2 regions of the Bradyrhizobium sp. UFLA05-153 genome follow, and region 2 is predicted to be linked to the other one. Evidence: predicted binding sites of a transcription regulator. Region 2 holds the regulator's gene; the other holds the start of a gene.
The links. The regulator HrcA, encoded in region 2, represses chaperone genes, less so after heat shock. The targets are predictions, from matches to a motif close to GTTAGCACTCNCNNNNNGNGAGTGCTAAC.
Positions count from the first base shown of each region.

Region 1 (4,647 bases), on a different contig from region 2:
TGCGTCCGTATCTGGCGCAGATGACGCGCAGCGAATTGTTCCTGGTGATGACCGGCGGCATGGCCGGCATCGCCGGCACCGTGCTGGTGCTCTATGCGACGCTGCTTGCGCCGCTGATCCCGGATGCGGCCGCGCATTTCGTCATCGCCTCCGTGCTCGGCGCGCCGGGCGCAATCCTGATCAGCCTGATCATGGTGCCGGAGACCGGTGACCGGCTCACCGGCGGCTCGCTCGAAGACCCTGACATGCACGCCTCCGGTACGATGGATGCGATCGTCAAGGGCACCTCCGCGGGGCTCGAGCTGCTGCTCAACATCGTCGCCATGCTGATCGTGCTGGTGGCGCTGGTCTATCTTGCCAATGCGGTGCTCGGCCTGTTGCCCAATGTCGGCGGCACCGCGATCTCGCTGCAGCGGGTGCTGGGGCTCGTGATGGCGCCGGTGTGCTGGCTGATGGGGCTGCCATGGGACCAGGCCGTCACCGCCGGCAGCCTGATGGGCACCAAGACGGTGCTCAACGAGCTGATCGCCTATGTCGATCTGTCAAGACTCGCCCCCGACGCGCTCGATGCGCGCTCGCGCCTGATCATGCTCTATGCGATGTGCGGCTTCGCCAATTTCGCGAGCCTCGGCATCATGATCGGCGGCCTCGGCGTCATGGCTCCGGAGCGCCGTGATGAGATCAACGCGCTTGGGCTGAAGTCGATCGTGTCGGGCACACTGACGACGTGCCTGATGGGCGCGATCGTGGGGGTGCTGAATTAGGCTCTCTCCGCCCGTCATTGCGAGGAGCGAAGCGACGAAGCAATCCAGAGTGCATCCGCGGATACATTTCTGGATTGCTTCGCTTCGCTCGCAATGACGGCGGAATTCCTGGCGCGCTTACGCCGTGATCTCCACCGTCTTGAACTCGGCCGGCAGGATGATCTCCAGCAATTCCACGTCGTCGGAATAGTCGAGGATCATGTGCTTGATCTTCGGCGGCTGCGTCCAGGCACTGCCGGCTTTCATCAGCGTTTCGCCCTGGCCGTCCATGTAGGTCTTCACCCAGCCCTTGAGCACGTAGACCATCTGGAATTCGACGTCGTGATAGTGGAGCTTTGACACCTCGGCCGGATTGCAGGGCGGCAGCAGGCGGATGACGTGGGCCTGCGCGAGACCGTGCGTTGCCGCGGCAATGCCGAGATCGCGATAATGCGCGTAGGTGCGCAGGCCGTCGGCTTTGAAATCCTCCTCACGGTGATGGCTGACGGCGATGCGTTGCTTGGGCCGGGCGCGTGTTTTCGCAGGTGTGGTGCGAGCTTTTGCCTTCACCGCCTTGCGGGCTGAAGATCGCGTAGCGACCTTGTTGCCGTGCCACTTCTTCTTCACCGCCGATTGCGCCGCGCTGCGCGAGGTCACCTTCCGTTTGGCCATGGCCTCCTCCCATTCTTGTTCTGGAGGCAAAGGCTAGCACGAATTCTCAAAACCGTAGGGTGGGCAAAGAAGCGCAAGCGACGTGCCCACCACTTCTGCGCCGTGGCGACCAAAGAGGTGGGCACGCTTCGCTTTGCCCACCCTACAGATCCGTCCAAGCCGTCAATGCAGCCTGAACACGCCGTCGACCGCGCGCAGTTCGGCCGGCTTGATCAGCTTGGAATGCGCCACCGTCACCGAATAGAGGGGGCCGTCGAGCTTCTCCTCCCAGAAGGCGAGGAAATCCGTCAGCGCCGGGAATTTCGGAAACAGATCGTAGTTCTGCCAGATGTAGGTCTGGAGCAGCGAAGGATGATCCGGCATCCGGTAAAGAATTTGCGCCGTCGTCAGCCCGTAACCCAGCAACTGTTTCCGGAGGTCGTCGGAAACGCCCCCAACCCGCAAGCCCATGCCAGCCTCCTTTTCAGGAGCGCATATTCAAGGGGTGGCCTACTCGGACTGCCCTAAAGAGCCACCCGGAAACGATGCGCTCACATGAGAGAAATGTGACGCACACTGCCACCCCATCTCAAGCCCAAAAGTTTAACAAGTTGTTGAAATTCAATGCTTTAGCAGCAGATCGCGGCGCCTGCTAATAGCCGGCGAGGCCCGGTTAACGATGGTAAATGTTTTTGGCAGACAGGCCTTCTGAGTGCTGATTTTTCTGCTAGAAGCCCTTGCTCCCGTAAAAAACCTGTCCTATCTCCATTTTGCCTGCGTAGCACTCGCGGGCATCGACTGCTAACAACCCAAAAATCTCCATCTCGTGCAAATGCTTAGGAGGACTGCATGAAATTCCGTCCGCTTCACGACCGCGTCGTGGTCAAGCGCATCGACGCAGAAGAGAAGACCGCTGGCGGCATCATCATTCCCGATACGGCCAAGGAAAAGCCCTCGCAGGGCGAAGTGATCGCCGTTGGCCCCGGCGGCCGCGACGAGAGCGGCAAGCTGATCCCGATCGACGTCCAGGTCGGCGACCGCGTGCTGTTCGGCAAATGGTCGGGCACCGAGGTCAAGATCGACGGCCAGGACCTGTTGATCATGAAGGAAAGCGACATCATGGGCGTGCTCGAAGCTCCCGCTTCGAAGAAGAAGGCCGCCTAATTCAACCGCTCGCACCGCTCACCCCTGAGGAGCGCCTGCCGGGCGCCTCGCCAAGGGTGAGATGAGACCAAGACAACTCAGGGAAACCAATATGTCAGCCAAAGAAGTGAAATTCGGCGTCGACGCCCGCGACCGCATGCTGCGCGGCGTCGAGATCCTCTCCAACGCCGTGAAGGTCACGCTCGGTCCGAAGGGCCGCAACGTCGTCCTCGACAAGTCGTTCGGCGCTCCCCGCATCACCAAGGACGGCGTCACCGTCGCCAAGGAGATCGAGCTCGACGACAAGTTCGAGAACATGGGCGCCCAGATGGTGCGCGAAGTCGCCTCCAAGTCCGCTGACGCGGCCGGCGACGGCACCACCACCGCGACGGTGCTCGCGGCTGCGATCGTCCGTGAAGGCGCCAAGGCGGTTGCCGCCGGCATGAACCCGATGGACCTCAAGCGCGGTATCGACCTCGCCGTCGACGCCGTCGTCGCGGACCTCCAGAAGAACTCCAAGAAGGTCACCTCGAACGACGAGATTGCCCAGGTCGGCACCATCTCGGCCAATGGCGACCAGGAGATCGGCAAGTTCCTCTCCGACGCCATGAAGAAGGTCGGCAACGAGGGTGTCATCACCGTCGAGGAAGCCAAGTCGCTCGAGACCGAGCTCGACGTCGTCGAGGGCATGCAGTTCGACCGCGGCTACATCTCTCCCTACTTCGTCACCAACGCCGACAAGATGCGCGTTGAGATGGACGACGCCTACATCCTCATCAACGAGAAGAAGCTCTCCTCGCTGAACGAGCTGCTGCCGCTGCTCGAGGCCGTGGTGCAGACCGGCAAGCCGCTGATCATCGTCGCCGAGGACGTCGAAGGCGAGGCGCTCGCGACCCTGGTCGTCAACCGCCTGCGCGGCGGCCTGAAGGTCGCGGCCGTCAAGGCTCCGGGCTTCGGCGATCGCCGCAAGGCCATGCTGCAGGACATCGCGATCCTGACCGGCGGCCAGGCGATCTCGGAAGATCTCGGCATCAAGCTCGAGAACGTGACGCTCAACATGCTCGGCCGCGCCAAGAAGGTGATGATCGACAAGGAGAACACCACGATCGTCAACGGCGCCGGCAAGAAGGCCGACATCGAGGCGCGCGTGGCCCAGATCAAGGCGCAGATCGAGGAGACCACCTCGGACTACGACCGTGAGAAGCTCCAGGAGCGTCTCGCCAAGCTCGCCGGCGGCGTCGCGGTGATCCGCGTCGGCGGCGCGACCGAGGTCGAGGTCAAGGAGCGCAAGGATCGCGTTGATGACGCGATGCACGCGACCCGCGCCGCGGTCGAGGAAGGCATTGTCCCGGGCGGCGGCGTCGCCCTGCTCCGTGCTTCCGAGCAGCTCAAGGGCATCCGCACCAAGAACGACGACCAGAAGACCGGCGTCGAGATCGTGCGCAAGGCGCTGTCCTGGCCCGCTCGCCAGATCGCGATCAACGCCGGCGAAGACGGTTCGGTGATCGTCGGCAAGATCCTCGAGAAGGATCAGTACGCCTACGGCTTCGACTCGCAGACCGGCGAGTACGGCAACCTCGTCACCAAGGGCATCATCGACCCGACCAAGGTCGTGCGCACCGCGATCCAGAACGCCTCCTCCGTGGCGGCGCTGCTGATCACCACCGAGGCCATGGTCGCCGAGCTGCCGAAGAAGGCCGCTGCCGGCCCCGCCATGCCCCCGGGCGGCGGCATGGGCGGCATGGACTTCTGATCCAGCCGTTCTGGCAAACTCAAGAAATGCGAAACCCCGGCAGCGATGCCGGGGTTTTTGTTTTTATGCGCACTTTCTCCGCCCGTCATTCCGGGGCGCGCGAAGCGCGAGCTATGATGCGCAATTGCGCATCTGAGAATCCATAACCACGAACGTCAGTTGGTTATCCCGGAATAGAGATCGTCCCAGTTCGGGTTCTGCTCCTCGATCAGCCGCGTCTTCCAATCGCGCCGCCACTTCTTGAGCTCCTTCTCGCGCGCGATGGCATCGCTGCGTCATCGTAGACCTCAAACAGCACGAGCTTGTCGACGCCGTACTTTGTCGTGAAGCCGGGAACGGCTTTCGTTTTGTGCTCGC
Region 1 is NZ_JBBIAM010000018.1:52,927-57,573, forward strand. It holds gene Q2941_RS13410 (NupC/NupG family nucleoside CNT transporter) at 1-764, shown strand, start outside; gene Q2941_RS13415 (cupin domain-containing protein) at 882-1,415, opposite strand; gene Q2941_RS13420 (usg protein) at 1,578-1,865, opposite strand; gene groES (co-chaperone GroES) at 2,244-2,558, shown strand; gene groL (chaperonin GroEL) at 2,650-4,290, shown strand; partial or broken gene Q2941_RS13435 (GIY-YIG nuclease family protein) at 4,446-4,647, opposite strand, start outside.
Region 1: the regulator HrcA is predicted to act here: its motif matches at 2,172-2,200, upstream of groES (co-chaperone GroES).

Region 2 (4,647 bases):
CCGGGCGCCAGCATCGTGTTGGCCGACGGCGACGAGACCACGGGCTTCGAGCCCAAGCCGTACATGATCATCGGCCTGATCGGCGCAACGCCGCAGCAGCCGGACGACCGCGCCCGTTTCGCGCAGGAAGCGGCGATGCAGATCCCCGGCATGCGCGAGTCCAGGATCACCATGTCCGAGCAGATCCGCGTCAACGGCCAGCCGGCAATGGAAACCCGCCTCGACGGCGTCAGCGGCAAGGACAAGACAGCGGTCACGGTGGTGCAGTGGATCCGCTTCGGCGGCGGCACGTCACTGCGCATCATCGCCAGCGCCCCGCGCGACCAGTGGTCGGAGGCCTTCACCCGCTTCCGCGCCGTGCGCGACGGCATCCAGCCCAAAGGCTAAGTGAATTCACGCGCGAAATGGCGCTCCCTCCCCCGCGGGAGAGGCGAACCGAGTACGAGGCCGAGGCCCAAGCGCTAGCCAAACCCGGCCGCATTTTCGGGCTTTTGTTTGTACACAAATGGAACTAGCCTCTGCTTCCGTTGGGTTCATCCTGGAGGGAGGACGTACGATGCTGGATCGGCGCAGAGTACTCGCGGGCGTTTCGACTGTTGCTCTCGCGAGCCTCGTTTCAAGCAAGCTCTGGGCAGCGACGGCGATCAAGCCCGACGATGCCTCCGCGCTGCTCGTGATCGACGTGCAAAACTGCTTCCTTCCCGGCGGCAGCCTTGCCGTGAAGGAAGGCGAGCAGGTGGTGCCGGTGATCAACAAGATCGCAAAATCGTTCGCCAACATCGTGATGACGCAGGACTGGCACACGCCGGGGCACGTGTCGTTCGCCTCCGTTCATTCCGGCAAGAAGCCGTTCGAGACCATCGACCTGCCCTACGGCAAGCAGGTGCTGTGGCCCGACCATTGCGTGCAGGGCACTGACGGCGCCGCGCTCTCGAAGGACCTGTCGATCCCGCAGGCCGAGCTCATCATCCGCAAGGGCTTTCACAAGGACGTCGACAGCTACTCGGCTTTCCTCGAGGCCGACGGCAAGACATCGACGGGGCTTGCCGCCTACCTGAAGTCGCGCAAGATCAAGCGCGTCTTCGTCGCGGGCCTCGCGACCGATTTTTGCGTCGCCTGGACCGCGCTCGACGCGCGCAAGGCCGGCTTCGAAGTCTATGTGGTGGAGGACGCCTGCCGTGGCATCGACACCCAGGGCTCGCTGGCCAAGGCCTGGGCCGACATGGCCAAGGCGGGCGTGAAGCGGATCCAGTCTGCGGATATCGCGGCGACGGCGTAAGCTATGCGCGATGCTAAACCCTCATCCTGAGGAGACCGCGAAGCGGTCGTCTCGAAGGATGAAGGCCGAGCTGCCGCAGCGGGGGCCTTCATGGTTCGAGAGGGCGCTAGCGCGCCTCCTCACCATGAGGGTCGGGGTCTGTGGGAACGCGGGAAGCGCGGCTCACGCCGCGCCGTTCGACTCGTTGTTGTTGGCGGCGGCCGCGGCTTTCGCGCCGCCCTTGGCGACGCCGACGAGGGCCGGGCGCAGCACGCGCTCGCCGATGGTGTAGCCGGCCTGGACCACCTGAACCACGGTGCCCGACGGCACCGACGGATCGGGCACCTCGAACATCGCCTGCTGGAAATTCGGATCGAACTTCTGGCCCGAGGGGTCGAACTTCTTCACGCCGTGCTTTTCCAGCGCGTTGAGCAGCGAGCGCTCGGTGAGCTCCACGCCCTCGATCAGCGCGGTCAGGCCGGGATCGGCATTGGCACGCGCCTCGGCCGGCACCGCATCGAGCGCACGCTGGAGGTTGTCGGCGATATCGAGCACGTCGCGCGCAAAGCCGGTGATGCCGTAGAGCCTGGCGTCGGCGACCTCCTTGGTGGTGCGCTTGCGCAGGTTTTCCATCTCGGCCAGCGTCCGCAGCATGCGGTCGCGCGCCTCAGCCGCTTCCTTCTGCAGGATCTCGACCGAACCGGGCTCCGGGTCGTCGGGCATGATGTAGGGCTTCGACACAACGGGCTCGCCGGTCGGCGCGGTCGTGTCTTCGGGTTGCCGGTCTGGATCGGTCATCGGCTGCCTTCTCGAACTCGTCTCAAGGGATTTTTCTCGCCGGGATATCGTGCTTCGCAGCGCGAAAATCAAGCGCCCGTGATCAGGCGAAAACGGGCGTCAGCCACCCAGAAGGCGGCTGACGATGCGGGCGGCATAGTCCACGGTCGGGATCACGCGGGCATAATTCAGCCGCGTCGGCCCGATCACACCCAGAACGCCCACGATATGACCGGCGGCATCCCGATACGGCGAGATAATCGTCGAGGAGCCCGACAGCGAAAACAGCTTGTTCTCCGAGCCGATGAAGATGCGCACGCCCTCGGCGGTCTCGGCGCGCCCGAGCAGGTCGATCACGCCGCGCTTGGTCTCGAGATCGTCGAACAGCAGCCGCACCCGCTCGAGATCCTCCAGCGCATGCAGGTCTTCGAGCAGATTGGCGTGGCCGCGCACGATGAGCTGGCGGTCCTCGTTCTCGCCGCCCGACCAGCTCGCGATGCCCGCCGCGATCACCTTCTGGGTGAGCTGGTCGAGCTCGGCGCGGGCCTGCCCAAGGGCGGTTTCCAGCTCGAGCCGCGCCTCGGCGAGGGTACGGCCGCGGATACGGGCATTGAGGAAGTTGGAAGCCTCCGTCAGCGCCGAGGAGGGAACCCCGGGCGGCAGCGTCAGCACGCGGTTTTCGACCTGGCCATCCTCGCCGACCAGGATCACCAGCGCCCGCTCGGGTTCCAGACGGACGAACTCGATATGCTTCAGCCGCGCATTGGACTTCGGCGTCAAGACCACGGCCGCGGCGCGGGTGAGGCCCGACAGCCGCGTCAACGCCTCCTCCAGCGCCGCCTCGACTGATTGGGCATGGCCGACGGTGGTGAGCTGGCTCTGGATCGATTGCCGCTCGGCCTCGTTGAGCTCGCCGACCTGCATCAGGGCATCGACGAAGAAGCGCAGGCCGAGTTCCGTCGGCAGCCGGCCGGCGGAGGTATGCGGGGCATAGATCAGGCCGAGCTGTTCCAGGTCGGCCATGACGTTGCGCACCGAGGCCGGCGACAGCGGCAGCGCGATCAGGCGCGAAATATTGCGCGAGCCGACCGGCTCGCCGGTCGCCAGATAACTCTCGACGATTTGACGAAAGATGTCGCGGGAACGCTCGTTGAGCTGGGCGAGGCCCGCGCGCGGCGCGATCAGATGAATCGGATCGTGATGGGCCACAGACGGTAACTCCTCTCAGATGCACATAATTTGTCCATCCGGAAGGCCCCTGACAAGCGCGTCTTTGGCCAGGGTGGGGACGGCGTTTCGCCGCCCCCGGGGGGAAAAGGCCTTGCCGGGCCCCCTTCCCCCTCCTACAAGCACCGCGAACAGCCTTTTCCCTGCGAGTTTTGGAGGATTTCCCATGCGGCCAAGCCGCCGTGCGCCCGACGAATTGCGCCCCGTGACGCTGGAGCGCGGCGTGGTCAAATATGCGGAAGGCTCCTGCCTGGTGAAATTCGGCGACACCCATGTGCTGGTCACCGCCACGCTGGAAGACCGCCTGCCGCCGTGGCTGAAGGGCCAGGGCCGTGGCTGGGTCACCGCCGAATACGGCATGCTGCCGCGTGCGACGTCGGAACGTACCCGCCGCGAGGCTTCCGCCGGCAAGCAGAGCGGCCGTACCGTCGAGATCCAGCGCCTGATCGGCCGCTCGCTTCGCACCATCGTCGATCTCGAAGCGCTCGGCGAACGCCAGATCACGGTCGATTGCGATGTGCTCCAGGCCGACGGCGGCACGCGCACGGCCTCGATCACCGGTGCCTGGGTCGCGCTGGCCGACTGTGTCAACTGGATGAAGACGCGCAACATGGTCAAGGCCAACGTGCTGCGCGACAACGTCGCCGCGATCTCCTGCGGCATCTATAACGGCACCCCAGTGCTCGACCTCGATTATGCCGAGGACTCCGAAGCCGAGACCGACGCCAATTTCGTCATGACGGGCGATGGCCGCATCATCGAGGTGCAGGGAACGGCAGAACGCGAGCCGTTCACGGAAGGCGAGTTCCTGTCGTTGATGGCGCTGGCCCGCAAGGGTGTCGCGCGTCTCGTGGACTTGCAGAAAATGGCGGTGGCGTAGTCAATAGGCCATGCACCGGCGAATCACAGGCAAGCTGATCATCGCGACCCATAATCCCGGCAAGCTGGCCGAGATGCGGGAGCTGCTCGCGCCGCACGGCGTCGAGGCGGTCTCGGCCGGCGAGCTTGGCCTCGACGAGCCCGAAGAGACCGGCAACGACTTTCGCAGCAATGCCGCGATCAAGGCGATCGCCGCTGCCAAGGCAATGAAGCTTCCGGCCTTCGCCGATGATTCCGGCATCGTGGTGGACGCACTCGACGGCGCGCCGGGAATCTACAGCGCGCGCTGGGCGGGCCCCAAAAAGGATTTTGCCGCGGCGATGGCGCAGATCGAGCGCCTGCTAAGGGAGCGCGGCGCCACCACGCCGGACAAGCGCAGGGCGCATTTCGTTTCCGCACTCTGCGTCGCCTGGCCCGATGATCATCTCGACGAGGTCGAGGCGCGCGTCGACGGCACGCTGGTCTGGCCGCCGCGCGGCACCGCCGGCTTCGGCTACGACCCGATG
Region 2 is NZ_JBBIAM010000003.1:202,595-207,241, forward strand. It holds gene Q2941_RS03620 (hypothetical protein) at 1-387, shown strand, start outside; gene pncA (bifunctional nicotinamidase/pyrazinamidase) at 557-1,279, shown strand; gene grpE (nucleotide exchange factor GrpE) at 1,442-2,056, opposite strand; gene hrcA (heat-inducible transcriptional repressor HrcA) at 2,156-3,244, opposite strand; gene rph (ribonuclease PH) at 3,429-4,142, shown strand; gene rdgB (RdgB/HAM1 family non-canonical purine NTP pyrophosphatase) at 4,153-4,647, shown strand, end outside.